DNA from 3 places in the Rhodovulum sp. P5 genome. Region 3 is predicted to be linked to each of the others. Evidence: riboswitches for the same ligand, from Rfam matches in the RefSeq annotation. Region 3 holds a riboswitch; each other region holds the start of a gene.
The links. Region 3 has a riboswitch for cobalamin ahead of RGUI_RS06600 (cysteine-rich small domain-containing protein). Riboswitches for the same ligand answer to the same signal wherever they lie in the genome.
Positions count from the first base shown of each region.

Region 1 (10,034 bases), 220 kb from region 3:
CCAGCGCGGGGCCGGCATAGGTCTGCATCCGCCAGCGGATCTTGGAGGCGGCGAGGGCCGGGGCGGCCAGACCTGCGGCGGGCGCGGCCGCGGCGGCGGTCAGGAACTTGCGTCTTGTGGTCATCCTATTCTCCTTGCTGGGGGGGGCAGTTTGCCCCGATCGGGCCCCTTCGTCGGGGCTCTGGTTATAATCCATACACGGTATGCGGCAGCCAAAGCGCGATCTGCGGGAAGGCCATGATCAGGGCGAGTGCCGCGATCATCACGATCACGAAGGGCACGATGGACGAATAGATATCGCGCAGCCCGATTTCCTTGGGGGCCATCGCCTTCATCAGGAACAGGTTATAGCCGAAGGGCGGCGTCATATAGGCGATCTGCGTGGTGATGGTGTACAGCACACCGTACCAGATCAGGTCGAACCCCAGCGCCTTGACCAGCGGCACGTAAAGCGGGGCCACGATCACCAGCATCGCGGTGTCGTCAAGGAACGTGCCCATCAGCAGGAAGGAAAGCTGCATCAGGATCAGGATCATCCACGGGTCGAGGCCAAGCTGTTCGGTGAACAGGTTGTCGATGGCCCGCACCGCGCCCAGCCCGTCGAACACCGCGCCAAAGGCCATGGCGGCGAGGATGATCCACATGAACATGCAGGAAATCGCCAGCGTCTGCCGGACCGAGGTTTCGAACACCTCGCGCGTCATCCGGCCCTTGACGACCGCCGCAAGAAACGCGGTGATCGCCCCGATGGCAGAGCTTTCCACCAGCGAGGTCCAGCCGTTGATAAAGGGCACCATCATCGCGGCGAAGATCGCAAGCGGCAGGAGGCCGGCGCTCAGCAGACGCAGCTTTTCGCCCATGGTGATCTCGTCCCGCTCCCCCGGCGGCAGGGCGGGGCCCAGCGATGGCGTGATCCGGCAGCGGATATAGATATAGGCCACAAACATCGCGGCCATGACGAGGCCCGGAATGATGCCGGCCAACCAAAGCTGCCCCACCGGCTGCCGCGCGATCATCGCATAGAGCACCAGCACGACCGACGGCGGCACAAGGATCCCGAGCGACGACCCGGCCTGAATCACGCCGGTCACCATCTTCTTGTCGTAGCCGCGCTTGAGCAGTTCGGGCAGCGCGATGGTCGCCCCGATGGCCATGCCCGCGACCGACAGACCGTTCATGGCTGAGATCAGCACCATCAGGCCGATGGTTCCGATGGCCAGCCCACCGGAGACAGGCCCCATCCAGACGTGGAACATCTTGTACAGATCGTCGGCGATCCGGCTCTCGCTCAGCACATAGCCCATGAAGATGAACATCGGCAGCGTCAGCAGCGGATACCACTTCATCAGCTTCATCGCGGCCGAGAACGGAATGACCGACCCGCCCGTGCCCCAAAGCGCCAGCGCCGCGATCGCGGCCACCGCCCCGATGGCGCCGAAAACCCGCTGGCCGGTCATCAGCATCAGCATCATCGATGCGAACATCAGGATGGCGATCATCTCATAGGACATCAGATCTCAATGCCCCGTATATGCGCGATGTCCTTGAAGAGTTCCGATATCGCCTGAAGGATCATCAGGAACAGGCCAAGGCACATGATCGACTTGATCGGCCACAGCACGGGGCGCCACGCCGTCGGGCTGCGTTCGTTGTATTGCAGGCTGTAAAGCAGGCTGTCGATCCCGCCATAAAGCAGCACGCCAAGAAAGAAGATCAGGAACAGAACGGTGAAGGCATCTGTCCACGCCCGTTGGGTGATCGACCAGCGGCCATAGAACAGGTCCATCCGCACGTTCGATCCCAACTGGATCGAATAGGGGCCGCCCATGATGTAATAGGCGACCATCGCGAATTGCGCCATTTCCAGCGTCCAGAGCGAGGGCAGGAAGAAGGTTTTCGAGATTGAGGACCACAAGAGGATCCCCATCATCACGAAGATGCCGTACATCATCACCCGGCCGATGCGGTAGTTCACGGCATCGATGATGCGCACATATCCCCGCATGACCCCTGTCACGACCGGCCCCCGTGACCCATGGCGGTCAGGGCGTCCCGCACCAGGGCGGCCAGCCTCTGGCCCATCGCCGTCTGTGTCGTCGGGTCGGCGATCAGGTCGTTGCGGATTTCCAGCATGACGTTCGCGTGCCCCTTTTCGACCCCGTGCAGGCGCAGTGTATGGGTCACGCCGTGTTCCGGTCCATAGGGTTCGTTCGCGGCGACGCGCAGGTCGGTTTGCGCCGATGCCTCGGCCAGCATCGCCCGGGCAAGGCGGTCGTCGGTATCGTGCAGGATACCCAGTTCGACCGCCCGCGGATGCCCGTGCCAGACCGGAGAGAAACTGTGCACAGTGACCAGCACCGGGGGCCTTGGCCGGTCGGCAAGCGCCTGGTCCAGCGCGCCCCGGAACGGGTCGTAGTAACGGCGGGCCCGCTCTGCCTGGTCGGCAGCGCTCAGCCCTGCATTGCCGGGGATCGCGATCACCTCGGTCTGTGCCGGCATCGCCTCGGGCGCGCCGCCGGGGCGGTTGCAGTCATGGACAAGGCGAGAGACCGTCGCGGCCACCAGCGTCGCATCAAGGGCGGCGCGCATCGCCTGTGCCACCCCAAGCGCGCCGGGGTCCCATACCGCGTGGCTGAACCTGTGTTCTGCGTCGAGACCAAGATCGTTCAGGTCCGGCGGGATTTCGGCAGAGGCATGTTCGCAGACGATCACGAGGTCAGACGCGGCATCGCCGGTCTGCACAAGTGGCCTGTGTCTGGATATGTCCGTCCCGATTTCCGTCACGCGCGGCCCCTCATCATCGCGAACAGATTTCTTCAGGCGAACTCGACCTGTCAAATGAATTTCTGAAAATATCTCTTCAGCCGATTCACACCTGACGCTATATTGAGCAAAGGAGGCCGATCCGTGCCGGACCATGACGACACCATCGCCGAAAGGTTGAACGCCCGGCTCGATACGCTGACACGGGCAGAGCGGCAGTTGGCCGACACGATTCTGTCGAACTACCCGGTCTCCGGTCTGGGCTCGATCACGCAGGTTGCGCATAGCGCGGGTGTTTCAACGCCCACGGTCGCGCGGATGGTGCAAAAGCTGGGTTTCGCCGGCTACCCCGATTTCCAGGCGGCCCTGCGGGTGGAGCTTGAGGCGAAGATCTCCGGCCCCATCGCCCGGCGGGAGACATGGGCGGGTCATGCCCCGGGCGGGCATATCCTGAACCGGTTCACCGAGGCGGTGATCGACAATATCCGGCAATGCCTGTCGCAGATCGACCCGACCGATTTCGACGCGGCCTGCGATCTGCTGGCCGATCCGGACCGGCGGGTTCATGTCGCGGGCGGGCGCATCACCCGGGTGCTGGCCGACTATCTGTTTCTGCACCTCCAGATGCTGCGGCCGGGTGTCGTGCATCTGCAAGGCCAGTCCAACGGCTGGCCGCAATACCTGCTGGACGTGGCCGAGGGCGACGTTGTGGTGATCTTCGACCTTCGCCGGTATGAGAGCACGACGCTGAAACTGGCCGAGATGGCGACCGACCGCGGGGCCGAGATCGTGCTGTTCACGGACCAGTGGCGCTCTCCCGTTCATGTGCTTGCCCGGCACTGCCTGACGGGGCGCACTGTTGTGCCCTCGGCTTGGGATTCCGCGATTTCGACCCTTTTGCTGGTCGAAACCGTCGTGGCGGCCGTGCAGGAACGGACATGGGCCGAAACCCGCACCCGGATGGAGACGCTGGACGACATGTTCGACCGGACCAAGCTGTTCCGGAAGTTCACCTGAGATACTGACCTTAAGGGCCGTCGCCCAGCAGGTCGGGCCGGGTGGTCAGCCAGTCCGCCGCGGCTGCGTCCACGGCATCGTAGGTCGCACGGCCAAGCGCCTCTCCGATATCGGTATGAAGCCCGGCAAAGGGCAGATCGCCCGGCGGGGCCGCCAAGGCAATGCAATCGGTCCCGGTGCCCGTCGCCCGACCCTCGGGCAGGTCGAACCCAGCCTCGATGATCGCGGCGGTTCGGGCGGATGCGGCGATGGTCATCGCCTCGATCTGGGCGGCTTCGGTCAGCCCGGCGGAACAGGACAGCGCGATATTGATGGTTCCAAAGCGCGCCGGGTCGAAGCGTTGCCGGTGGCCGACCCGTTCGGAATTCGACAGGCCCACGGTGGCCAGACAGTGCACGGTCACCCGTTCGATGTCGGCGCGCGTCTGCGCGAAGCTTGCCACGCTGCGCGAGGTCAGCAGGGCCGGCGCGTCCGCCAGCCCCGCCGTGGCCAGTTCGGCCTGAAGCCACGCCGTCGCATCGACCTCCACCGGCAGATCCCGGTTGCGGACCTCGCGAAAGACGATCCGCCGGGCGGTCACAAATCCCGGACGGTTCAGCGCCCAACTCAGCACACGGTGCGGGGCGCCCAGATCGGCGATCAGCCACGGCGCGCGATGGGTGACCTTCACGGCGCGGGATCGGCGATGGAGAGCGGGTGCAGGATCAGCCCCTCGGGCGTTTCCTTGCGCCAGGCGGTTATGGCAAAGACATCGGCCAGCCGCTCGGCCGACAGCACCTGATCGGGTGCGCCTTCGGCCACCACGCGACCGGCCTGCATCAGAACAAGCCGGGTGCAGAACCGCGCCGCCAGGCCCAGATCGTGAAGCGAGACCAGAATACCCCGCCCCTCGGCCGCGAGATCGTTGAACACCGCCATCGTGGCAAGCTGGTGCGCGGGGTCGAGCCCGGCGATGGGTTCATCGGCCAGCAACAGCGGCGTGTCCTGTGCCAGCGCGCGGGCCAGCAGAACGCGGGCCTGTTCCCCGCCCGACAGCCGGGTGGCGATCCGGTTGCGGAAGCCGGTCAGGTCCATCCGTGCAAGGGCGCGGGCGATGGCGTCCTTGTCGGCGGCAGGCGCCCCGCCGCCATGGGGGTGTCGTCCCAGCGCGACAAGGGTTTCCACCGTCACGGGCCACGCGATTTCGCGGGACTGCGGCAACCACGCGGCCTGTCTGGCACGGTCGATGGGCGGCAGCACGGCCAGAGAGGACTGCCCGCGATGGGGCAGAAGGCCAAGGGCGGCCCGCATCAGTGTCGTCTTGCCCGCCCCATTGGGCCCGACCAGCCCCACGACCTCCCCCGGCGCCACGGAGAGCGAAACCCCGTCCACCACCGGGCAATCGCCCCGCCGCACGGTCAGCCCGTCAAGCGCGAGAAGCGTCATTCCAGATCCCTCCGCGTGCGATAGACCAGATGCAGGAACAGGGGCGCGCCGACGATCGCGGTCATCACGCCAAGCTTCAGGTCGCGGTCCGGCTGGATCAGGCGCACGGCCAGATCGGCGGCCAGCACCATCGCCGCCCCGCCCAGCGCGCTGGCGGGCAGCAGCCGGGCCGGGCGTGCCCCCACTGCGCGGCGCAACAGATGGGGCACGACAAGCCCCACAAAACCGACGGCCCCGGCCACTGCCGTCGCGGCCCCGACCATGGCAGCCACGCCCGTCACCAGCCGCAGCCGAAGCCGGCCAAGCCGGATGCCCAGCGCCTCTGCCGCATCCTCGCCCAGCGTCAGCGCATCCAGCCCGCGCCCCAGCGGCAGAACCAGCGCGGCCCCGGCGGCCATGAAGGGCAGCGCCAGCGCGACATGGACGAACGAGCGGTCCGAGACCGAGCCCAGCATCCAGAACACGATCTCGCTGGCGGCGAAGGGGTTGGGGGAAAGGTTCAGCGCCAGCGAGGTCAGCGCCCCGGCCAGGGCCGAGATCGCGATCCCGGCAAGGATCAGCGTCAGCGACCCGCCGCGCGGACCCGCCAGAAGTAACAGCAGCGCAACCGACACGGCCGCCCCGCCAAGCGCGGCGAAGGGCAGGGCGAGGGAAAGACCTGCGGTCACCCCGGTCTGGATCGACACCACCGCGCCAAGGGCGGCCGACCCGCTGACCCCGAGCAGGCCCGGTTCGGCCAGCGGGTTGCGCAGATAGCCCTGAAGCGCGGCGCCGCTGAGCCCGAGGCTGGCGCCAACCAGCGCCGCAAGGATCGCCCGCGGCAGGCGGATTTCCCGCATCACCAGCGTCAGCGGCCCGGAGTCGCCGAAGACCAGCGCGTGCAGGCTTTGCCCCGGTGCGATGTCGGCAGGCCCGAGCACGAGCGAGGCGACAAAAAGCGCCCCGACCAGCGCGCCAAGCGCGGCGAGCAGAAGGCGATAGCCGATCACTGTGCATCCTCCAGCGTCTTGCGGGCCGCGACCAGCCCGGCGATGGCGCGCAGCACATGGGGCGTGCCGCAGACCCAGTCCCGGTCGGCGAGCGGCGCGGTGCCGGCGCGCGCCTGCAGTTTCTTCAGGACGGGATGGGTCAGGATATCCTCTGCCCGGGAGGCGCCCGGCCAAGGTGTCGGCAAAACCACCAGATCGGGGTCGAGCATGACCAGTTGTTCCAGCGGGATGCGCCCGCCGACGCTCAGCCCAAGCTCTGTCGCCAGATTGTCGAAGCCCGCGGCCTCCAGCATCGCGCCCGACAGGCTGTTCGGGCCGGGGGTATAGCCCTGCGCGGTGTAGACCGCGGCGCGCGGCCGCTCGTCCGGGCTATCTGCGGTCAGGGCAGTCAGATCGGCATCGAACTGTGCCACGATCTCTGCCGCCGTTTCCTCGCGCCCCAGATGCTGGCCCATCTCGGTGATCCGGTCGCGGATGTCGTTCAGCGAATAGGCCGGCGCCATGGTCACCACCGGGACCCCCAGCCGGCGCAGCATCGACACCGTGTCCTGCCCGGTGAACTGCCCGGTGACCACCAGATCGGGGTTGAGCAGATAGATCTCCTCTGCCAGCCCGTGATTGTTGGGATAGGCTTGCGCGGCTTCGGCCATCACCGAGGTCTGGGGCTGTTTCGCGAAGACGGAGACGGACACCAGTTGCCCCGGCGCGGCCAGCATCAGGGCAAGCTGATCGGTGCACAGATTCATCGACACCACCCGGCTGGGTGCCGCATGCCCCGCCCCGGACAGGGCGAGGCCAAAGGCGGCAGCAAGGGGCAGCCAGCCACGCATCGTCAGAAGCGCGCCGTCAGGCCCGCATAGACGGATCGGCCGGGCGCGTCATAGCCGTAGATCTCCTGGTAGTCCTCGTCGAAGAGGTTGTCGATCCGGGCGGTCAGGGTCAGCCGGTCGTTCACTTCATGCTGAAGCGTCAGGTTGACCACGGTGTAGTCGTCCAGCCTGATCCGGTTCGCCCCGAGCGAGGCGGCGGTATAGTCCAGATCCCACAGCCCCGAGACATGACGAAGATCGGCCCCGATCAAGGTCTTGTCGTTGGGAAGCAGATAGGAGGCATGCAGGCCAAGCTCCCGCTCCGGCCGGCGCACCTCGACCTCGCCATCGGGATCGGTCGCGTCGAGCCATGTGTAGCCCGCCCCCAGCGTCAGGCCGTTGTCAAAACTGTATTCCGCCGACAGTTCGATCCCCTCGCGGTCGCTCTGGCCATCCTCGTTATAGGGGGTGGAGATGCCGGTGTTCACATCATAGGTGCTGGAGATCTCGTTGGTCAGGGTAGAGCGGAAATACGTCAGGTCGATCACACCGCGATCCCCCAGGAAACGCTGCTCGATCCCGATATCCCAGTCCTTGCTCTTTTCCGGTTCGAGATCGGGATTGCCGTTCCACATGCCGGGATTATAGCCGAACTGTTCGTACATGGTGGGGTTCTGAACACCGGTCCCGGCCGAGGCATGCAGGCGCGTGGTCTGGTTGGGCAGGGTGTAGGACAGGCCGAGGGACCACGTATCGGCATCGGCGAAATCGTCGTTGTCGTCATGGCGTGCGGTGGCCTGCACCGTCAGCGCGTCCTGCAGGAACGACCCGCGATATTCCAGCACATATCCCAGAAGGGTCCGCGATTGCTTGTCGAGCATGGAGGCGTCGAAGACCAGCGTCGCGTCGTTGTTCTGGAACGTCTCGCGCTTGCGTTCGATATAACCGCTCAGGACCTGGGCAGAACTCTCCACGTCCGCCCCGTCAAGGGCCAGGCTGCCGCGATAGCTCAGATCCGTGCGCGTCGTGGTGTAGTCAGACGTCGGCGTTCCCGACAGCGTGTGCATCGTGTCCATGTCCCCGGCGCTGTAGCGCAATTCGCTGCGGAAGCGTCCGTCCCACGCATCGGCCCGGGCGTGAAGCGCGCCGAAGATGTTGGTGACATCGCTTTGATAGGCGCCATCGGTGACAAGGTCTTCGGCGCTGGCCGCGCCCCAGTTGAACGCGTCGTAGTCCGACACCTGTTCGGTCCGGCGCAGCGTGGCGCCGATGGTGATATCCTCGGTCAGGTCGAATTCGGCACGGGCATTGAGCGTTGTGTTCGCGGTGCCGTCGGCACTGCCATCGGTGTCGTTGGAGATGTCGAAGCCATCGGTCACCCGGCGCGCTGACGAGAAGGAGAACCGCGCCCGGTCACCTGTGTAGCGCAGGGCGATGCTTGCGCCAGCCGTTTCCTGCGTGCCAAGGCCAACGGTCGCGGTCCCCTCGAACCCCGGCATGCTGGCGGTCTTGGTGACGATGTTGATCACCCCGCCGATGGCGTTGGACCCGTAGACCGAGGATTGCGGGCCGCGCAGAACCTCGATCCGTTCGATATCATCGGCCAGCAGGTTCGACAGGTCATACGCCCCGGTGGAGGGGTTCGACACGTCCACCCCGTCGATCAGGACAAGGACGTGGTTGTTTTCAGACCCGCGCATGCGGACCGCGGTGGCCGTACCGGCCCCGCCGCTTTGGCTGATGGCGACGCCGGGCAGGGCGCGCAGCGCATCGGTGACATAGCGGATCTGGCGCTCTTGCAACTCTTCCGCGGTGACAACGGTCACGGCCCGGCCATAACGCGCGGCTTCGATCGGTGTCAGGCCGGCGCCGACGATGATCTCGTCCAGCGTGAAGGGGTCTGTCTGCTGGGCAAGGGCGGGTCCGGCGGCCAGCAGGGTCGCGCCGGCGGCAAGCAGGGTGGTTTTCATGTCTTCCCCCGAACTGTGCAACCAAAGGCTGCACTTCTATTGTGTATGTCTTCGGAAGGGGTTGCCCGTTCCGCTGACGGCTCTCGTCGCCACCACTGCGGAATGGTCCGCCGTCCGCCGCGCGCCCCGCACGGGAACCGGGTGAGCCGTTCCGGCAGGTCTCCTGACTCGCGGGTCGTCGCAGTCACCGGCCTTCCCGCGGGGGTCCGCAGTGGCGTTGTCGGCGCTGCTCTCCGCTTACAGTTGCGGGGGCAGTCACGGACTTGGCGCACCGGGCGCCGCACCGTGTTCCCTTTTCACCACGCGGCGAACCGCGCGGACCAGAACGGGCGCATATTGCGCAGAATCACCGGGGCCGCCAAGGGGGGACCGCGCCTGTCATGCAACTGTGGCATGGCTGCATCCCGCGAACCTTCACGGTGCAAACCGGATCGGCAGGGTAAAGCGGTAGCTGCTGTCGGTCAGCCCTTTCGCGGCCCGTGCGAAGGGAGCGGCGGCGCGCACCGCGCCAAGGGCGGCCGCGTCGAGTGCCGGGTGCCCCGAGGTGCGCGCGATATGGGCGCTTTGCAGGCGCCCGTCGGGGGCCACGGTCAGGGCGATGGTCACGGTGCCCGCGGCACGGCCCGCTGCGCGCGGGTATCGCTTGCGCCGTTCGACACGGGCCCTGATCCCGGCCCCCCATTTCGCGATCAGGCTGTGGGCGCGGGCCTCTGACAGCGTCGATGCGGCCGGGGACGCGGCGCGCCCGGCATGCCCCTTGCCCCCGGTTCCCGCGGCCCGTTGCGGTGCCGCCGCAGGCGCGGCTGTTGGTGCCTTGGTCGCGGGGGCGGCGTGTGGCCGCGCCTGCGGACGGGGGCGGCGATGGGCGGGGCGTCGGCCGGTTCGGCTTGCGGCTGCGGCAGGGGCTTGGCAGGGGCTGGCACGGCCGGGGTGGGGGATGTGTCCGGCGCCGCGATGGAGGGCAGGGCGCTTGGCGCGGGAAGGGCGGCCAGCGGCGGGGACGCTTCGACAAACGCGTCCGCTCTGTCCGGAAGGTGAGGCAGCGCAAGGGGCGCGTTCGG
Region 1 covers NZ_CP015039.1:1,565,084-1,575,117, reverse strand. Annotated here, with positions in the region: gene RGUI_RS07720 (TRAP transporter substrate-binding protein) at 1-124, opposite strand, end outside; gene RGUI_RS07715 (TRAP transporter large permease subunit) at 186-1,511, opposite strand; gene RGUI_RS07710 (TRAP transporter small permease subunit) at 1,511-2,017, opposite strand; gene RGUI_RS07705 (N-formylglutamate amidohydrolase) at 2,014-2,742, opposite strand; gene RGUI_RS07700 (MurR/RpiR family transcriptional regulator) at 2,908-3,780, shown strand; gene RGUI_RS07695 (adenosylcobinamide amidohydrolase) at 3,791-4,450, opposite strand; gene RGUI_RS07690 (ABC transporter ATP-binding protein) at 4,447-5,205, opposite strand; gene RGUI_RS07685 (iron ABC transporter permease) at 5,202-6,191, opposite strand; gene RGUI_RS07680 (ABC transporter substrate-binding protein) at 6,191-7,024, opposite strand; gene RGUI_RS07675 (TonB-dependent siderophore receptor) at 7,027-8,973, opposite strand; cobalamin riboswitch at 9,109-9,313, opposite strand; gene RGUI_RS07670 (TonB family protein) at 9,388-10,034, opposite strand, start outside.
Region 1: linked by a shared signal. The riboswitch ahead of RGUI_RS07675 (TonB-dependent siderophore receptor) and the one ahead of RGUI_RS06600 (cysteine-rich small domain-containing protein) in region 3 are both predicted to bind cobalamin.

Region 2 (10,034 bases), 210 kb from region 3:
CCGTCGGCCGGATCGCCGGCAGCAGCCTCCGGCAGGGTCACCGGCAACGGGTCCGGCGGGGCAACACGCGCCGCCAGCATGAAAAAGACCAACAGCAGGAACACCACGTTGATCATCGGCAGGACCATCTCGCGGCGGGGCGGGCGCGGGGGGGCAGGGATCAGCATGGGCCTATTCCACAAGCACCAGGCGGCTGAACCCGGCGGCCTCCAGCCGTTCCATCACCGCGATGACCCGCTGCAGATCGGCCCCGTCGCGTGCCCGGAGGACGACCATGTCGGCGTCGGAGGACATCAGTGGCGCCAGCCGCCCCGCGATATTCGCCCCATCCACGGCCACGCCGTTCAGGGACAGCGCATCGGGGTGGATATCGACCAGCCGGGGTGGGCCGGCATAGGTGCCGCCCGTCCCGGCAAGGGTCAGCGGCACAACCATGTCCGAACCGAAGCGGGAGGCGAGCATGAAAAACACCAGCAGCAGGAACACCACGTCGATCATCGGCGTCAGATTGGGCCGGCGCGGGCGCGGGGGCGCCCCGAAGGAGAAACTCATGCCGCGGCGTCGGGCCGTCTGCCCGGCACGAGCGCGGCGCGCGGCCTTGCCCGCAGGAAGATCACCGTTGCGGCGTCTTCCATGTCATGGCGCAGCCGTTCGGCGATGCTTTCGAACCACACCAGCGCGACAGAGGCGACGATGGCCACGGCCATGCCCGCCGCGGTGGTCAGAAGCGCCTCCCATATGCCGCCGGCCAGTACCGCGGCATCGGCGCGGTTGCCCGTGGCCTCCAGCGCCTGAAACGCACCGATCATGCCCATCACGGTGCCCAGAAGCCCCAGCAGGGGGGCGACCGTGGCGATCAGTTCCAGCGACCGCAGACCGGTGCGCGCCTCGCTCAGCAGTGCGCGGGCCACGCGGCCGGTTTCGGCCTCGGCGGCCTCGATGCTCAGGCCGGGATCGCGCAGGGCCCGCATCGCGGCCCTGGCCATCCGCGCCCGAAGCGACCGGCGCCCCTCGACCAGCGCCAGCGCCGCGTCATGGTTCCCCTGTTGCCAGAGTGCGGCCGCCTGCGCCGTGCGCCGCCCGCCCGAAAACGCCCCCGATGACAGCAAGCGCCACGTCTTCCACAGGACCAGCGCGACAGTCACGACCGAAAGCGCGGCTATGGCCCAGATCGCGGGGCCGCCCTTGTCGAAGAGCGCCGCAAGATCGGCGAACGGTCTGCCAAGGGCTGCGGCGAAGGGAGAAGAGGGTATGTCCATGGCGTTGCGGCCTCCTGCCGGGGCGCCCCGCCCCGGGTTCGGGTTGCGATGCGATGGCAGGTCTCCTGACTTGCGGGTCCTCACAAGCGCCGGCCTTCCCGCGATCTGTCGCAGTGGCATGATCGGCGCTGCTCTCCGCTCACAGTTGCGGGGGCAGTTGCGGATTTGGCGCATCGTAGGGCGCCGCACCGCATTCCCTTTTTCCCGGCGGACAGGTCCGTATCGGGAAACCATCACCTTGCAGCTATCAAACCCGGGGCCTGTCTGTAAATCGGAAAAGGGCGGATGCGCCGCGCCGATGGGCAATCCGGCGGGGGCCGCGCGGGAAACGGCCGCCTTTGCCGGTTTGCCTTCGGGCGCAACTTCTGTATCCAAGGCGCGACTCGCCCGGGTCCGGTGTTTCACCGGGCGGCCGCCTTGCGCGCCAGTGGTCCGGACCATCGACAACCCAGAGCGTCAGCCGCCTCAGCGGGGCTGCGGCGCCCCACCAGCGGGGAGATCATGAAAGCACTTTACGCCTATCGCGACCAGTGGTTCGGCAATGTGCGCGGCGACATCCTTGCGGGGCTTGTCGTGGCGCTGGCCCTGATCCCCGAGGCCATCGCGTTCTCGATCATCGCGGGCGTGGACCCCAAGGTCGGGCTCTACGCCTCCTTCTCCATCGCGGTCATCGTGGCGATCACCGGCGGGCGGCCCGGCATGATCTCGGCCGCGACGGCGGCAACGGCCGTGCTGATGGTCACGCTGGTGAAGGAGCACGGTCTGCAATATCTGTTGGCCGCAACCGTGCTGGCAGGGCTGATCCAGATCGGGGCGGGGCTTGCGAAGCTGGGGCACCTGATGCGCTTCGTCTCGCGATCGGTCATCACCGGCTTCGTGAACGCGCTGGCGATCCTGATCTTCCTTGCGCAGGTGCCAGAGTTGATCGGGGTGACGTGGATCACCTATGTGATGGTCGCGGCGGGGCTTGCGATCATCTACCTGTTCCCGCTGCTGACGACGGCGGTGCCCTCGCCGCTTGTGACCATCATCGTGCTGACCATCGTCAGCATGGGGTTGGGCCTTGATGTGCGCACGGTCAGCGACATGGGCGCGCTGCCCGACACGCTGCCGGTGTTCCTGATCCCCGACATCCCGCTGACCCTGGAAACGCTGCAGATCATCCTGCCCTATTCCATCGGGGTCGCGGCGGTGGGGCTGCTGGAAAGCCTGATGACCCAGACGATCGTGGACGATCTGACCGACACGACCAGCGACCGGAACCAGGAATGCATCGGGCAGGGCATCGCCAACACCTGCACCGGGTTCATCGGCGGCATGGCGGGTTGCGCGATGATCGGCCAGTCGATGATCAACGTGAAATCCGGCGGGCGCGGGCGGCTCTCGACGTTCACCGCGGGCGCGATGCTGTTGTTCCTGATCGTGGTGCTGGGCGATCTGGTGGGCCAGATCCCGATGCCCGCGCTGGTGGCGATCATGATCATGGTTTCGATCGGGACGTTCTCTTGGTCCTCGATCCGGCAGTTGCGCGACCATCCCCGGTCGTCGTCCATCGTGATGCTGGCGACGGTGTTCTTCGTGGTCTACACCCATAACCTCGCCATCGGGGTGCTGGTGGGTGTGCTGCTTTCGGGCATCTTCTTCTCGGCCAAGATCGCGCAGCTTTTCCGCGTGACGTCGGAGATTTCGCCGGACGGGCGCGAACGCACCTATGTCGTCGAGGGCCAGCTTTTCTTCGCCTCGACCGAAGAGTTCATGAAGGCCTTCGACTTCAAGGAGGCGCTGGAGCGCGTGACCATCGATGTCAGCCGCGCCCATATCTGGGACGTCTCGTCCGTTGCAGCGCTTGACATGGCGGTGTTGAAGTTCCGGCGCGAGGGCGCCGAGGTCGAGATCAGGGGCATGAACGAGGCATCCGAGACCATCGTCGACAAGCTGGGCGTGCATGACAAGCCCGGCGCGATGGAAGACCTGCTGGGGCACTGAGGGGGTAAGGGAAATGTCCGGTATTCTGATGGCGCTGGTCGACGGCTCGGCCTATTCCGAAAGCGTGTGCCGCCATGTGGCGTGGATCGCGAAACGCACCGGGGCGCAGGTGAAACTCTACCACGTGCTCGACCCGCGCCGGGCGCAGGGGCAGCGGGACCTGTCAGGCTCGATCCGGCTGGGGGCGCGGTCCAACCTGATGAAGCAGTTGTCCGACCTGGACGAGCAGCACGCGAAACTGTCTCAGGCGCAGGGCCGCGCGATCCTGGAAGATGCCAAGGCCCTGATCGAGGGCGAGGGGGTGGCCGATGTCATCACCCGGCTGCGCCATGACGACATCGTCAACACGGTGGAGCAGAAGGAAGACGTGGCCGACATGATCGTGATCGGCAAACGGGGGGAGGCCGCGGGGCTGGAAAGCCCGCATCTTGGGTCGAACTTCGAGCGGATCGTGCGCGCCAGCCACAAGCCCGTCTTCGTGGCAAACCGGGCGTTCGCACCCATCAAGCGGGTGCTGATCGCCTATGATGGCGGCGTGTCCGCGATGAAGGCGGTCGACTACGTGGCGCGCGACCCGCTGTTTTCGGGGCTGGAGGTCGTGGTGGCCACGGTGGGCCATGAATCGGCGGACCTGCGCAAGGCGCTGGACAATGCGCGCGCGACCTTGAACGCAGGTGGGCACGAGGCCGAGGTTCGCACCCTGAAGGGCGCCCCCGACAAGGCGCTGGCAGAGCTGGTCGAGACCGGCGGGATCGATCTGCTGGTGATGGGCGCCTATGGTCATTCCCGCATCCGGACCATGGTCATCGGCTCGACGACGACGGAGATGATCCGCTCCTGCAAGGTGCCGGTCGTCCTGATGCGGTAGGCGTGCACCGCGCATTCTTGCCGCCTTTGATCGAGAACCGGGCGAAGGAAGCTGGCCGAAGGCCGCCGCGCCTTCGCCCGTCGATCGCGCACCTTCGCGCGTTGCTCTGGCCGTTATCCTCAGACTGAAATGGTCAGGCGCACGGGCGGCCGGTCTCAGCCCGCCAGCACCCGCTCCAGCACCGGGCGAAGGCGGGCCAGCGTCGCGTCCACATCGGCCAGCTTGTCGAGGCCGAAGAGACCGAGCCGGAAGGTCCGGAACTCGGCACCCTCACCCACCTGCAACGGCACGCCCGCGGCGATCTGCATCCCCTCGGCCAAAAACTTGCGGCCGTTCTGGATATCCGGGTCGCTGGTGAACGACACCACCACCCCCGGCGCGCCAAAGCCCGGGGCCGCGACTGAAACCACGCCCATTCCGGCCAGCATCTCGCGCACCGCATTGCCCAGTGCCCATTGCGCGTCTTTCGCGGCGTCAAAGCCCATCGCCCTGGTCTCTGTCATCGCATCACGAAGCCCCACCAGCGCATCGGTTGGCATGGTGGCATGATAGGCATGTCCGCCATCCTCATACGCCTTCATGATTGCGCGCCATTTCTTCAGGTCCATCGCGAAGGAATTCGACGCGGTGCCGTCCAGCCGTTCGGCCGCAAGGGCCGACAGCATCACCATCCCCGCCGAGGGGGAGGCCGACCAGCCCTTTTGCGGGGCCGAGATCAGAACGTCCACGCCGGTTTTCGACATGTCCACCCAGACGCAGCCCGACGCGATGCAGTCGAGTACCATCAGCGCGCCGACCTCGTGCGCGGCCGCGGCCATCTGCGTGATGTAGTCGTCGGGCAGGATGATGCCCGAGGACGTCTCGACATGGGGGGCGAAGACGACTTCCGGCTTGTCGTTCCTGATCGCGGCGATCACATCCTCGATCGGCGGCGGCGCGAAAGGTGCCTGCGGTATGTTGCCGGCGGGGCGTGCCATGACGACGGTCGTGTCCGCGGCAAAGCCGCCGGCCTCGAATATCTGCGTCCAGCGGTAGGAGAACCAGCCATTGCGCACGATCAGCGCGCGGCGCCCGGTTGCGAACTGGCGTGCCACGGCCTCCATCGCGAAGGTGCCGCCACCGGGCACCAATGCGACGGCCTCTGCGCCATAGACCTCGCGCAGCATGGCGGAGATATCGCGCATGACCCCCTGGAATTTGGCCGACATGTGGTTCAGGGACCGGTCGGTGAAGACCACCGAGAATTCGCTCAGACCATCGGGATCGACATCGGGACGCAAGCCGGGCAACGCGGGACCTCCTCTGAATTTTCCCTATCACGTCTAGGACCCGGAACGCCGGTCCGCCAGTCAAAAAGCCGCCGCTGGTTCCACATGGCCCGATGCAGGCCCGGGGAACCGGCGGTCAGGTCTTGCCCAGTTCGTGTTCCAGCCGCTGGCGCGCCACGGCCTCGTTCCGTTCGGACTGAAGCTGCGCGCTCAGCGCTTCTTCGACATAGTCGAGGTGCCGTTCCACGGCGGTCCGGGCGCCCGTGGGGTCGCGGGCCTGCAGGGCATCGTTGATCGCGCGGTGCTGGTCCAGCAGCATGTCGCGGGTCGTGCGCTGGCCGAACATGATCTGCCGGTTGTAGAACACGCCCTGCCGCAAAAGATCGAACATCGCCCGGATCATGTGCAGCATGACCACGTTGTGGCTGGCCTCGATGATGGCGAGGTGAAATTCCGCATCCAGCCGCGCCTCGTCCGTCGGGTCGCGCTTGTCGTGGGCGGCTTCCATCTTGGCAAGGATCGCGCCGATGACCTGCAGATCGGTGGTCGAGGCGAGAAGCGCCGCGCGTTCGGCGGCCAGCCCTTCCAGATCGCGCCGGAAGGCGATGTAGTCGAACAGCGCCTCCTCATGGGTGCCCATCAGCCGGATCAGCGCGTCGGAAAAGGCTGCGCCCAGCACCTCGGCCACATAGACGCCCGCCCCGGCCCGGCTGACCAGCAGGCCACGGTCCTGCAATTCGGAAATCGCCTCGCGCAGGGAGGGGCGGGAAACGCCCAGCTTTTCCGACAGGTCGCGCTCTGACGGCAGGCGCTCGCCCGGGCGCAGGATACCGCGCAGGATCAGCAACTCGATCTGCCGCACCACGGCATGAGAGAGCTTTTCGGGCTGGATTTTCTGAAATGGCATGTTGGCTGCTCCGAACCGGTCAAAATATATGACCGCTTCGGAGCGGGAACAATGGCAAATGCTGGGCCTTGCGCCGGGCGGCTTAGGCCATCGGGCGAATGATGATCTCTACCCGGCGGTTCTGCGCCCGGCCCGACGCCGAGAGGTTGGAGGCGACGGGCTGGTCCTCTCCGCGCCCATAGGCCCGCACGCGGGATGGCGCGACGCCCGAACGGGTCAGGACGGCGGATACCGATGCGGCCCGGCGGGCGGACAGGTCCTGGTTATAGGCTGCGGCGCCGGTGTTGTCGGTGTGCCCGATCACGTCGACCGTGGTCTGCGGATAGTCGTTCAGGCTGCTGGCCAGCACGCGCAGGTCGGCCTGCAGGTCCGGGCGCAGGGCCGCGCTATCGGTCGCGAACAGGATGTCCTGTGGCATGGTAACCACCAGTTCCGACCCGGTGTTCACGACAGAGATCCGGTCATCGCCAAGGTTGCCGCGCAATTCCTGCGCCTGCTTGTCCAGTTCGTTGCCGAAGGCCGCGCCGATCCCGGCCCCGATGGCCGCACCCACCAATGCGTCGCGGGCATCGTGCTTGCCGCCGCCGGTCGCGATCATGCCGGCCAGCGCCCCCGCACCGGCCCCGATGGCCGCGCCCCTTTTGAGGTTGCTGTTGGAATCGCCCGAGGTGGTGTCCACGCAGGCGCTCAGGCCGATGGCGCCAATCGCAGCAAGGATGACGGGATGTCTTGCACGGGTCATGTCTGCTCTCCTACCCTGTCCGCTTCGTTGCGGTTTACCCCGTTAATATAGGCCAGTCCGCCCGGCTTCGCGAGGGAGCAGATTTCACGGGCGGCGGTTCGGCGCCCGTTCAGCCGGCCTCGGCATCCGCCCGGGCCCCTTCCCAGGCCAGCAGCGCGCGCTTGACGGGCAGGCCCCAGTGATAGCCCCCAAGGGCGCCGGTCTTCCGCAGGGCCCGGTGGCAGGGAATGAGATAGCTGATCGGGTTGCGCCCCACCGCGGTGCCCACGGCGCGCACGGCCCGGGGGTTGCCGATGGCGCGCGCGATTTCGGAATAGGTGGTGACATGGCCGGAGGGCACGGACAGAAGCGCCTCCCACACCTTGATCTGGAACGGGGCGCCGATCAGGTGCAGCCGCGCCTCGCCCGATTGGGCAAAGGCAGCCGCGACCAGCGGCGCAAGGTTTTCGGGAGCCTCGACATACCGGGCCTCGGGCCAGCGCGCGGCCATGTCGGCAAAGGCGGCGTCGCGCCCGGTTTCCTCGGTGAAGGCAAGGCCGCACAGGCCCTTGTCGGTGGCCATGGCCAGCGTGTCGCCGAAGGGGCCGTCGAAATATCCATAGGCGATGGTCAGCCCCGCGCCCTTCTGTGCGTAGTCGCCGGGGCTCATCGCCTCCCACTTCAGAAACAGGTCGTGCAGCCGCCCCGATCCCGACAGGCCCAGCGTGTCTGCGGCGGCGAGCGTGGTGAAGCGGTCGCGCATCAGCGACCGCGCGTGGCCGAGCGTCAGGTATTGCTGATACCGCTTGGGAGAGACGCCGACCCAGCGGCTGAACACCCGCTGGAAATGTGCGGGGCTCATGGTCATTTCGGTGGCCAGCGCCTCCAGCGACAGCGCCTCGCCCCCGGCTGCGTCGATCCGGTCGATGGCGCGGCGGATGACCGCGAAATGGTAGCCCTCGGTTTCGTCTCTCGGCATGGTCCCGCTCCCTTTTGCGCGATCAAGGATAGGCGGGAGAGGCGTGCGCGGCGACCCGAAACCTGCGCCAAAGTGAGGGTGGAACCGTGCAAAAGCGCCTGCACATTGATCGGCACCTGGCAGGCCGCTAGCCTGCCGCCATGCGTGTCAGAATCAAGATCTGCTGTATCGCCACGCCCGAGGAAGCGATGCTTGCCATACGCCTTGGGGCAGATGCCCTCGGGCTGGTTGCGGCCATGCCCTCTGGGCCCGGTCCGATCTCCGATGATGCGATTGCCGAGATCACGGCCCTCGTCCCGCCACCGGTTGCGACCTTCATGCTGACGGCCGAGACCACGGCGGAGGCGATTGCGGCGCATATCGACCGAACGGGCCCCTCGACGGTTCAGATCGTCTCTCACATCGCGCCAGAGGAATCCCGTGCGCTGATGACTTTGCGTCCCGATATCCGCAGGGTGCAGGTGATCCATGTCGAGGATCGGGGCGCGCTGGACCTGATCCCGCATTACGCGCCCTTCGTTCATGCCTTCCTGCTGGATTCCGGCAGGCCGGGCGCCTCGGTGCCGGAACTCGGCGGAACGGGGCGCCCCCATGACTGGTCGATCAGTCGGGATTTCGTGGCGGCCAGCCCGCGGCCGGTGTTTCTTGCCGGGGGTCTGACTGCGGGCAACGTGCGGCAAGCCGTGGAACAGGTGCGCCCGTTCGGGCTGGATCTGTGTTCGGGGGTGCGAACCGATGGCAAGCTGGATGAGGTCAAGCTGCGGGCCTTCATGCGGGCGGCCAACGGGTCATAGCCGATCCGCATCTTGCCCCCGGCGTCCCCAGCAGGCATACGAACCGCCATGGCAAAGCCGCTCGACTATCACACGATCAAAGAGATCTTCACCCGCTTTCAGGCCGAGGAGCCCGAGCCGAAGGGGGAACTGGAACATGTGAACGCCTTCACCCTTCTGGTGGCCGTGGCTTTGTCGGCGCAGGCGACCGATGCGGGCGTCAACAGGGCGACGCGCCCGCTTTTTGCCAAGGTGGACACGCCAGAGGCGATGCTGGCGCTGGGGGAAGAAGGTCTGATCGAGCATATCAAGACCATCGGGCTTTACCGCAACAAGGCGAAGAATGTGCTGAAGCTCAGCAGGATCCTCGTCGACGAATATGATGGTGAGGTGCCGTCGTCCCGCGCGGCGTTGCAGGCGCTGCCGGGCGTGGGGCGCAAGACCGCCAACGTGGTTCTGAACATGTGGTGGGGGCTGCCGGCGCAGGCGGTCGATACCCACATCTTCCGCGTCGGCAACCGCACCCGCATCGCGCCGGGCAAGACCGTCGATATCGTCGAGCGCGCGATCGAGGACAATATCCCGGCCGAGTTCCAGCGCCACGCCCATCACTGGCTGATCCTGCACGGCCGCTACGTTTGCAAGGCGCGCAAGCCGATGTGCCCCAACTGCCTAATCCGCGATCTCTGCCCCTGTGAGGACAAGACAGAATGACCAAACCCTACCACGTTGTCGGCATCGGAAACGCGATGGTCGACGTTCTCGCCCATGCCGAAGACAGCTTTCTGGAAAGCCACGGCGTCCAGAAGGGCATCATGCAACTGATCGACATGGAACGGGCCGTGCACCTGTACGGCCAGATCGGCCCGGCGCAGGAAATCTCGGGCGGGTCGGCGGCGAACACCATCGCTGGCATCGCCCATCTGGGCGGGCGCACCGCCTATGTCGGCAAGGTCAAGGACGACCAGTTGGGCGCGATCTTTGCCCATGACCTGCGCGCGCAGGGGGCCGAATACGAAACCCCGATGGCACCCAACGGGGCAGAGGGCGAAACCGGCCGCTGCATCGTTCTGGTCACCCCCGATGGTGAGCGGTCGATGAACACCTATCTCGGCGTGACCGAGCATTTGACGCCGGCCGATATCGACGAACGGCAGGTGGCCGGGGCGGAGTGGATCTATCTGGAAGGCTATCGCTTCGACGGGCCTGACAGCCATGAAGCCTTTGCCAAGGCCATCGGCGCGGCCAAGGCCGCCGGGGGGCGTGTGGCGCT
Region 2 covers NZ_CP015039.1:1,554,607-1,564,640, reverse strand. Annotated here, with positions in the region: gene RGUI_RS07665 (biopolymer transporter ExbD) at 1-167, opposite strand, end outside; gene RGUI_RS07660 (biopolymer transporter ExbD) at 172-552, opposite strand; gene RGUI_RS07655 (MotA/TolQ/ExbB proton channel family protein) at 549-1,259, opposite strand; cobalamin riboswitch at 1,297-1,509, opposite strand; gene RGUI_RS07650 (SulP family inorganic anion transporter) at 1,761-3,245, shown strand; gene RGUI_RS07645 (universal stress protein) at 3,259-4,113, shown strand; gene RGUI_RS07640 (aminotransferase class V-fold PLP-dependent enzyme) at 4,269-5,402, opposite strand; gene RGUI_RS07635 (FadR/GntR family transcriptional regulator) at 5,518-6,288, opposite strand; gene RGUI_RS07630 (OmpA family protein) at 6,371-7,030, opposite strand; gene RGUI_RS07625 (bifunctional helix-turn-helix domain-containing protein/methylated-DNA--[protein]-cysteine S-methyltransferase) at 7,140-7,988, opposite strand; gene RGUI_RS07620 (phosphoribosylanthranilate isomerase) at 8,129-8,782, shown strand; gene nth (endonuclease III) at 8,831-9,475, shown strand; gene RGUI_RS07610 (adenosine kinase) at 9,472-10,034, shown strand, end outside.
Region 2: linked by a shared signal. The riboswitch ahead of RGUI_RS07655 (MotA/TolQ/ExbB proton channel family protein) and the one ahead of RGUI_RS06600 (cysteine-rich small domain-containing protein) in region 3 are both predicted to bind cobalamin.

Region 3 (10,034 bases):
TCTCGACCCGCTGTCATCCGAACCCGGGGTCGACCTGCGCTGGGTCCGGCCCGGTCAGCCGATCCCGGCGGAGACGGATGTCGTGCTGCTACCGGGATCGAAGACCACGCGGCCCGCGCTAGACTCGCTCCGCGAACAGGGATGGGACATCGACATCCTTGCCCATATCCGCCGCGGCGGCCGGGTCGTCGGCATCTGCGCGGGCTTCCAGATGCTGGGGCATGTCGTGCGCGACCCCGAGGGGATCGAGGGAGAGCCGGGCGAAACCCCCGGCCTTGGCCTGCTGGATATCAAGACGACCATCGGCGGGGACAAGCGATTGGTGGAGGTAGACGCCGAGGACACGCTCAGCGGCGCCCGCGTCACGGGGTACGAGATGCATATGGGCCGCACCGACGGGCCGGGGCTGACCCGCCCGTGGCTGCGGTTGAACGGGGCGGCCGAAGGCGCGGTGTCGGACAACGGCCGGGTTATGGGCGGCTATGTGCACGGGATATTCGGAGCCGATGCTTTCCGCCGCCATTGGCTGAAACAGATGGGCGGTGCGGCCTCGGGGCTGGACTACGAGACACAAGTGGACGACGCGCTGGACGCACTGGCCGACCAGTTGGAAACCGATCTGGATCTCGACGCGCTGCTGGCGCTGGCCCGATGACCGCCCGGCGGCTGATGGTGCTGGGCACCGGGTCGGATGTGGGCAAGAGCCTGCTGGTCGCCGGTCTGGCCCGGGCCTATGCCCGCCGCGGCATGCGCGTCGCGCCGTTCAAGGCGCAGAACATGTCGAACAACGCCGCCGTCACCGCCGATGGCGGAGAGATCGGGCGCGCGCAGGCGCTGCAGGCGCGCGCCGCGGGCGTGCCGCTTTCGGTGCATATGAACCCGGTGCTGCTGAAACCTGAAACGGATGTCGATGCGCAGGTGGTCGTGCAGGGGCGCGTGCAGGGGCGCTATTCAGCCGCCGCCTATCAGGCGTTGAAACCGTCCTTGCGCGCGCAGGTGTGCCACAGCCTCGACCGTCTGTCGGCCACCCATGACCTGGTGCTGATCGAAGGCGCGGGCAGCGGAGCGGAGCGGTATCTGCGCCCGCAGGACATCTCCAACATGGGGCTGGCGGAGGCAGCGGACTTGCCTTGCATTCTGGTGGGCGACGACTCTCGCGGCGGCGTCACCGCGGCGGCGATCGGCCATCACCGGCTGTGGACCGATGCCGAGCGCGCACGAGTGGCCGGCGTCATCGTCAACAAGTTCCGCGGCGACCCGAGCGTCTTCGCTCCCGCGGCCGACGATATCCGGGCCGAAACCGGCTGGCCCGTTCTGGGGCTCGTCCGCTGGTCGGACGCCGCGCGCCGCTTGCCGGAGGAGGATTCGCTGGGCCTTGGCCGCACCATGGGCGAACCGGGCGCCTGCGTCATCGCCGTGCCCGAACTGCCGCGGATCGCCAATTTCGACGATCTCGACCCGCTGGCGGCGGAACCGGGCGTGTCGGTACAGTGGGTCCGACCGGGCCAGCCGATCCCGGCGGAGGCGCGGGTTGTCCTCCTGCTCGGCTCCAAGACCACGCGGGCCGCGCTTGGGGCCGTGCAGGCCGAAGGGTGGGATATCGACATTCGCGCCCATCTGCGGCGCGGCGGTCGCGTGGTGGGCCTGTGTGCGGGGTTCCAGATGCTGGGGCACCGGGTCTGCGACCCGGACGGGATCGAGGGACCGGCCGGGGACACGCCGGGGCTGGGCCTGCTCGACCTCGAAACCGAGATCACGGACGACAAGCGGCTGGTGGAGGTCGATGCCGATGACAGCCTCAGCGGCACACGGATCACCGGCTATGAGATGCATATGGGCCGCAGCCGGGGCCCTGCCCTTGCCCGCCCGTGGCTGCGGCCGGGCGGGACGCCCGAAGGCGCGATCTCGGACGATGGCGCGGTCATGGGCAGCTATGTGCACGGGCTCTTTGCGTCGGACAGCTTCCGGCGGCACTGGCTGTCCGGGATCGGGGTTGAGGCGGCGCAGGCAAGCCACGCTGCGCGGCTGACCCGGGCGCTTGACGCCTTTGCCGACGAGATCGAGGCCGATCTGCACCTCGACGCCCTGCTTGCAATAGCACGATAGGCACGCAGCGCGCGCGCGCCGCGTTACCCTTCGGATCGACCTTTCGGCCCCTGCCGCAAAGTCCGACCAAACCGGGAGACGCCCCGGATCGGGGACCGGGGCGCGAAGAACCAAGCGGCGGGGCTCAATCCTCCTGCCCGTCGTCTTCCTTGCCCGGGGGCCGCGGACGGCGGGTGGGCGGCTCGGTCTGCGGCTTGCCGTTCCAGACCTGCGGATATTCCAGCCAGCGCTGGATGAAGTTCCACGATTGCAGGATGCCGTCATGGGGCAGCGTGCAGGCCGAACAGTCCTTCCGCGTCAGCCCGTTGGCGTCGGTATACACCTCGTAAGGGCCGGGGCATTCATAGGCGATCAGCGGGCAATAGCAGAACAGGCAGTTGAACTCCCGCTTCACGCCCTGATGGCAGGGCATGAACGGGCAGTTGGTATTGGTGAACCCCTTGAAGGCGTCGCTGGCCGTCAGGTCCTTGGGTTGCATCTTGCGGGTCCTCGCGGTCTTGGCCCCGACATGGGGCGGGTCAGTGGGCGCAAGACAGACGGCAGGGGCGCGTGCCCGGGGCCCGCATACCGCCTTGCCGCCGGGCCCGCCGCCCGGGGTTGGGTCGTCGTCGATCCGGCAGGTTTCCTGGCTTCGCGGGTCTCGGCCTGTTTGCCCGCCTTCCCGGACGGAACCGGTGGCATCTGGGCAAAGGCTCGCCGCTTACAGTTGCGGGGGCAGCGCCGGTATTGCACCGGCTTCCCTTTTCACTTCCGTCGGAAGCACCGGACCGCTGCGCCAGAGATCGCATCGTGATGCGGTCTGTCAAGGGCGGGCCGTTGCATCGGACGGGGGAGAATGCCATTCCCACGGCACGATCCACAGTTGGAAACCCGATGCGCCCCCTGCCTGTCCGTCCGTTCCCCATCCGCCAGCCCCGCCGCGCCACCGTCGCCGGCCATTTCGGCGAACTGCTGCAGGGGCGTCTGGGGGCAGAGGGGCCGGTGGCCCTGATCACGCTGCCCTGCCCGGCCCTGAGCGTCCGCGCGACATGGCACCCCGGGACGGGGTTCGGCATGTGGCAAGGGGCGGCGCGGGTGCTGAGCCGGGGCCAGATGGCAGAGCTGTTCGCGCTGACGGGGCGGCGCTCGACCTCCGGCCGTTGGCGCATTGCGGCCCGGATGCCGCCGGGGGGCGGGGCGGGCGCATCCACCGCCGCGCTGCTGGCGGCGTTGCGATGCCTGGACGACGCCCCCCGCCCGCCGGCGTCCGAAGCCGCCATTTGCCATGCGGTGGAAGGCGCCAGCGATCCGCTGATGCATGACACAGCCGAGCGTCTTCTCTGGGCACCGCGGCAGGCCCGCATCATCGCACACTTGCCGCCCCTGCCGGCCTTTGACGTGGTGGGCGGATTCGCCGGGCAGGGCACGCGGACCAACCCCGCCGATTTGCGCTTTGCCGATATCGAGGATCTGGTGGCGGCTTGGGCCAAGGCGCCCCCCCGCACAGTGCTGGCGGAGTTGGCAACCGAAAGCGCACGCCGCAACCATGCGCTGCGCGGCGGGCCGGACCCGGCACCGGTTTGGTCGGTCGGTCGCAAACATGGCGCGCTTGGGATCGTCGCGGCCCATACGGGCACAGCGCTCGGCCTGTTGTTCGCGCCCGGCACCGCGCCGCCGGCAGCCGGTGAGGCATTACGACAGGCGGGGCTTGGCCATGTGATCCGGTTCCGGACAGGGGGGCGGGGATGAGTGCAGCCGCGATGATTATCGCGATGGCGGTCGAGGGCGCCTTCGGTTGGCCCAATACGCTTTACCGACGGATCGGGCATCCTGTGACATGGATCGGCGCCCTGATCGACAGGCTGGAGCGGCGCTGGAACCGGCCCGATCTGGACGATGACACCCGGCGGCGGCGCGGGGCGGTGACCGTGGCGCTGACGGTTGCCGCAGCGGTACTGCCGGCCCTTGCCATATCGGCGCTGCTGCCCGGGGGGGTGCTTGGCATGGTTCTGACCGGACTGCTGGCCGCGCCGCTGGTTGCGACACGCAGCCTGCGCGATCACGTGGCATGGGTCGCCGCACCTTTGGCCGCGGGCGATCTGCCCGGCGCGCGGCGCGCGGTGTCGATGATCGTCGGGCGCGACCCGGCGCAGTTGGACGATGCCGGGCTGGCCCGTGCCGCGCTGGAAAGCCTTGCCGAAAATGCCTCTGACGGGGTGGTGGCGCCGGTGTTCTGGGGGGTGGTGTTCGGACTGCCCGGGATTGCGGGCTACAAGGCGATCAACACGCTGGACAGCATGATCGGGCACCGCAATGACCGCCACCTGCACTTCGGGCGCGTGGCCGCACGGCTGGATGACGTGGCCAACCTGATCCCGGCGCGGCTGACGGGGTTCTTGTTCTGCGCGGTGTCGGGGCGCCCCTTGCACGCCGTCGCCGTGATGCGCCGCGATGCCCGCGCCCACCGGTCCCCCAATGCGGGCTGGCCCGAGGCCGCGATGGCCGGGGCACTGGGGGTGCGGCTCTCCGGCCCGCGCAGCTATTGCGACCGGGTGAGCGAGGAGCCTTGGCTGAACGCGGGCGCACCGGATCCGGACGCGCGGGATTTGAACCGCGGCCTGTCGCTGTACCTGCGGGCGATGGGGATGCTGGCCGCTGGCCTTGCGCTGCTTGCCTTTGCGGCCTGAACCGGCAAAGACACCCCCATGACAAAACACAGGGACCATGGCGGCGACCTGACCGCCGCATGCGCACGACATGGCGGCACGCCGGAGGACTGGATCGACCTGTCGACCGGGATCAATCGCGTGCCCTATCCGTTTTCCGCCCCAGCGCCCGCGGCATGGCGCACCCTTCCCGGCCGGGCGGACACCGACCGCCTGATCGTCGCGGCGCGCGGGGCCTATGGCACCGACTGGCCGATCTTGCCCTTGGCCGGGGCGCAGGCCGCGATCCAGCTATTGCCCTGCCTTCGGGCGGCGGGGCCCGTGCGCATCATGGGACCGACCTACAATGAATATGCCGCCGCCCTGACCGCGGCCGGCGCCGACATCGTGCAGGTCGGCACGGTCGGTGACCTGGCGGGGGCGGGGTTGGGCATTCTGGTCAACCCCAACAATCCAGACGGGCGGCAGACCGCCCCTGACACGTTGCGCGACCTTGCGGCAAAGGTCGGGCTGCTGGTGATCGACGAAAGCTTTGCCGATCCGCATCCCGGCCTGTCGGTCCTGACAGGCCCCTGCCCGGACAATGTCGTCGTGCTGCGGTCGTTCGGAAAGTTCTACGGGCTGGCCGGACTGCGGTTGGGATTTGCGCTGGGGGCAGATCAGCATCTTGGACGGATGGCCCAACAGGCAGGCCCCTGGGCGGTCTCTGGCCCGGCGTTGGATATCGGGGGGCAGGCGCTGGCCGATGATGCATGGCGGGCGGACAGCATCGCGCGGCTGGGCGAGGACGCGGCACGGGCGGATGCCCTTGCGGCGCGGGCCGGATGGACACTTGTCGGGGGGACGGCGCTTTTCCGGCTGTATGACACGCCCGATGCCCGGGCCACGCAGATGCGATTGGCACAGGCGCATATCTGGTCGCGCATCTTCCCCTATTCCGACCGCTGGCTTCGGCTTGGCCTGCCGGGAACGGAGGCGGAATGGGCGCGGCTTGAGGCGGCGCTGCGTTAGGGGAACGCCTTATCAGGTTGCTGAAAACCAGAAATCCTGCCGTCGCAACAGAAAACCGATCCTTGTAAGCAACGATGGCGCAAGGCAAAAAGGGCCGCGCCTAACTCGGGGTGGGCGCAGCCCGGGCCAGCGTCGGGACGGTGTTCCGAACGCTCTCGACCTCAGGCGCATGTCGTGGGCTTTTTCAGCAGCCGCTTAGGTGTTGAACAGGAAGTGCAGGACGTCGCCGTCCTTGACCACGTATCCCTTGCCCTCCGCCCGCATCTTGCCGGCATCCTTGGCGCCCTGCTCGCCGCCGCAGGCGATGAAATCGTCATAGGCGATGGTTTCTGCCCGGATGAAGCCGCGTTCAAAATCGCCGTGGATGACGCCGGCGGCCTTGGGGGCTGGCGTGCCTTCGGGGATGGTCCAGGCCCGGGCCTCTTTCGGGCCGACGGTGAAATAGGTCTGCAAACCCAGAAGCTTGTGCCCCGCCTTGATCAGCCGGTCCAGCCCGGCCTCTTCCAGCCCCAGTTCCGACAGGAACATCTCGGCCTCTTCGGCGTCAAGCTGGCTGATCTCCTCCTCGATCTTGGCAGAGATCACAACGCTGGCCGCGCCCTGTTCCGCGGCCATCTTCGCCACCGCGGCGGAATTGGCATTGCCCTCTGCCGCCTCGTCCTCGGCCACGTTGCAGACGTAAAGCACGGGCTTTGCGGTCAGCAGTTGCAGCATGTTCCATGCTTTTTCGTCGTCTTCGGCCACCTCGACCGTGCGGGCCGGTTGCCCCGATTCCAGCGCGGCCATGGCGGCGTTCAGCAGGCGTTCCTGCTGAACCGCCTCCTTGTCGCCGCCGCGCACCTTGCGCACGAGGTTCTGGAGCCGCTTCTCGATCGACTCCATGTCGGCCAGCATCAATTCGGTCTCGATCACCTCGGCATCGGCAACGGGGTCGACGCGGCCCTCAACATGGGTCACATCGCCATCCTCGAAACAGCGCAACACATGGGCGATGGCGTCACATTCGCGGATATTGGCCAGAAACTGGTTGCCCAGCCCCTCGCCCTTGGACGCGCCCTTCACCAGACCGGCAATGTCGACAAAGGTCATGCGGGTGGGGATGATCTGCTTCGATCCGGCGATTTCGGCCAGTTTGTCCAGCCGCGGATCGGGCACCGCGACCTCGCCCACATTGGGTTCGATCGTGCAGAAGGGGAAGTTCGCCGCCTGCGCCGCCGCGGTGCGGGTCAGCGCGTTGAAGAGCGTCGACTTGCCCACGTTCGGCAGGCCGACGATGCCGGTCTTGAATCCCATCTGTCTCTCCGCGTTCGGGTTGCGGGGCCACCTACCCCGCGGACAGGCCCCGCGCAAGGGCCGCGACGTTGAGAATCGGGGCTCCCTGACGCATACTGTTGCCTATTCGCGTTCAATCTCTTCGCAACCGCAGGTTTTCGTCATGCCCCGGCTGATGTCGTACAATATCGAATGGTTCGACAACCATTTCGAAGCAGACAATTCGATGAAGACCGGCGCCAAGTCGGTGGCCAAGTTCGACGGGGTTGCGGCAGTCCTGTCGGAAATCGACCCCGATCTGGTGGGGATCACCGAGGCGCCGAATACCACGACCACGACCGGCGAACGGAACACGGTCGCAGCGCTTGAGGGCTTTGCAGCAGCCCGCGGGTTGCGCCAGCGCAAGGCACTTATGGGCTTTCCATCGGCCGGGCGGCAGGAAATCGCGGTGCTCTACGACCCAGACGTGTTCGAGGTGACCCATGATCCGGATGGCCGGAAAGGTTCCGTCTCTGACCCGCCGTTCAATGAGCAGTTCCAGATGGACAGCGACGGGGACGGCATAAAGGAGCTTTACAAGCACTACCGCCCGCCGCTGGAGGCCAAGGTCACGCGCAAGGACGGCGGCGACGATTTCTGGCTGATGGTGGTGCATGCGAAATCGAAGGGCATCTTCGACGCCATGGACCGCGTGCATTTCGAGCGCGCATCGGAACGCAACCGGCGCAAGCTTTTCGCCGAATGCACCTCGATCCGGAACCGCGCGACCGACTGGCTTCATGACGGCCGCCCGGTCGTTGTGATGGGGGATATCAATGACGGGCCGGGCTTTGATTTCTACGAAGGGCGCTTCGGGCGCAGCGCGGTCGAGGTCATCATGGGCAGCATCTTCGAGCCCGAGGATATCCTGTGCAGCCATCTGGGCATGCCGAAATGGGGCCGCTATGGGTGGGAGCCGTCGACGGCGCGGTTCACCGACGCGTTCACCGGCGACACGGTCAACGCGCTGATCGACCATATCCTTGCATCCCGCAAGGTCGCGGTGGCCGAGGGTGGGGCGAAGGTCTGGAACCCCTGGCAGCTTGATCTGGCGGAACCGCTGAAACCGGCGCTTCGCGATGGTTCCGACCATTTCCCGGTGACGCTGGACATCCTCTGACCGCCGGGCCCGACAGACGGCCCGCGCCATGCCGCCTTGATTTTTCGCGCGGCATTCTGCAAGTGGTCCCGAACCAGTTGCGAGGACCGACATGACCCGGATCGACGATACCTTCCAGCGCCTGAAAGCCGAGGGCAAGAAGGCCTTCGTTGCCTATGTCATGGCCGGCGATCCCGACTACGACACCTCGCTTGAGATCGTGAAGGGGCTGCCGGGTGCCGGCGTCGATATCATCGAACTGGGCCTGCCCTTCACCGACCCGATGGCCGATGGCCCGACGATTCAGCTGGCCGGGCAGCGCGCGCTGGAAGGCGGGCAAACCCTGCAAAAGACGCTGGATATGGCAAAGGCGTTCCGCGAAGGCGACGACAGCACGCCCATCGTGATGATGGGCTACTACAACCCAATCTATAACCGGGGCGTCGATACCTTTCTGAAAGACGCGAAAGAGGCCGGCATCGACGGGCTGATCGTGGTGGACCTGCCGCCCGAGGAGGATGACGAGCTTTGCATCCCCGCGCAGAAGGCGGGGCTGAACTTCATCCGGCTGGCCACGCCGACCACCGATGACAAGCGCCTGCCGCGGGTGCTGCAAAACACCTCTGGCTTCGTCTATTACGTCTCGATCACCGGGATCACCGGCGCGGCAGAGGCACAGGCGGCCGATGTCGCCCCCGAGGTCGCGCGGATCAAGGGCCAGACCGACCTGCCGGTGATCGTGGGCTTCGGCATCAAGACGCCCGAAACGGCAGAGGCCATCGCGGGCGTGGCCGATGGCGCGGTCGTCGGCTCTGCCATCGTGAAGCAGGTCGAGGACCGGCGGCCCGTCCCCGAGATCCTGGCCTATGTCAAGGCGTTGGCCGATGGGGCGCATCGGGCCTGATCGGTTCGTTCTGGCCCGGTTCAGGGTCGGTCGAACAAGGCCGTGACCCTTGGGGCGTGGGCACCCCGCCCGCCATGAATGGTATATCCGTAGTACCAGACACCCCCTTGGGTCGCGGAGCGCCAGACGTCGACCCGGCCGCGCCGGAAGATCATGTCGCCCCGCCGCTCTGCCGTGCTGTGGAGCCCTGAGCCGAACACCAGGTAGTGGGCATATTTCTTGGCCACGTAGAGACGCCGGAAGCGCAAGTCATTGGCCGCCGTGGCGGTTTCCGCCGCCCATGTGGTGCCAGACAACGTGTCGTGGGCGGCATAGACCGCGTCAAGGTCGTCCACGATCTGCTGCATGAAGGCGATCTCGGGCGCATAGGTCGCCTCCAGCCGGGCAACCTCTTCGTCCGGCATGCGGGAGGTGCCCTCGGCCTGGGCCAGTACCGCCAGCAGCAATGCCGCACTCAACGCGTTTGCAAGCAGGAAGCCGAACGATCGGCCCCACCCGGCCGCCAGCCCGAAGGCGACCCTCAGCAGGGCCAACTCAACAGCCGTGTCGACCAGCGTGACGAATGCGAGTGCCACGCCTGCCTCGACCGCCGGAGAGCCATATGTCACCCCCAGAACCAACGGTGCGATAAGCGGGTACAGCCCCATGCCGAGGACGGGATAAACCACCAGACCCAACGCCGCCGTGACCGCGTTGACGACGACCGAGAGCACCGCAGCCCTGCGCCAGCCGAGCGCGAACAGCCATTTGATCGCCGCCGCCTCGATCCCGATGGCCAGAAGAATGACCCATGCGTGCTGTAGCCGCGCCCAGCCGATCAGCGGCGCCATCGGGATATCGGCATACAGCACCGGCGCCCACAGCACCTGCACCAGTGCCATCCCGATCAAAGCCAGAAAGATGCGCTGCATGTATGCCTCCACCCCCAGCCAGTTTACCGGAGTCAGCCCCGGGGTCG
Region 3 covers NZ_CP015039.1:1,347,600-1,357,633, forward strand. Annotated here, with positions in the region: gene RGUI_RS06590 (cobyric acid synthase) at 1-655, shown strand, start outside; gene RGUI_RS06595 (cobyric acid synthase) at 652-2,106, shown strand; gene RGUI_RS06600 (cysteine-rich small domain-containing protein) at 2,231-2,584, opposite strand; cobalamin riboswitch at 2,704-2,888, opposite strand; gene RGUI_RS06605 (hypothetical protein) at 2,980-3,834, shown strand; gene cbiB (adenosylcobinamide-phosphate synthase CbiB) at 3,831-4,772, shown strand; gene cobD (threonine-phosphate decarboxylase CobD) at 4,791-5,762, shown strand; gene ychF (redox-regulated ATPase YchF) at 5,958-7,055, opposite strand; gene RGUI_RS06625 (endonuclease/exonuclease/phosphatase family protein) at 7,210-8,193, shown strand; gene trpA (tryptophan synthase subunit alpha) at 8,285-9,076, shown strand; gene RGUI_RS06635 (hypothetical protein) at 9,097-9,987, opposite strand.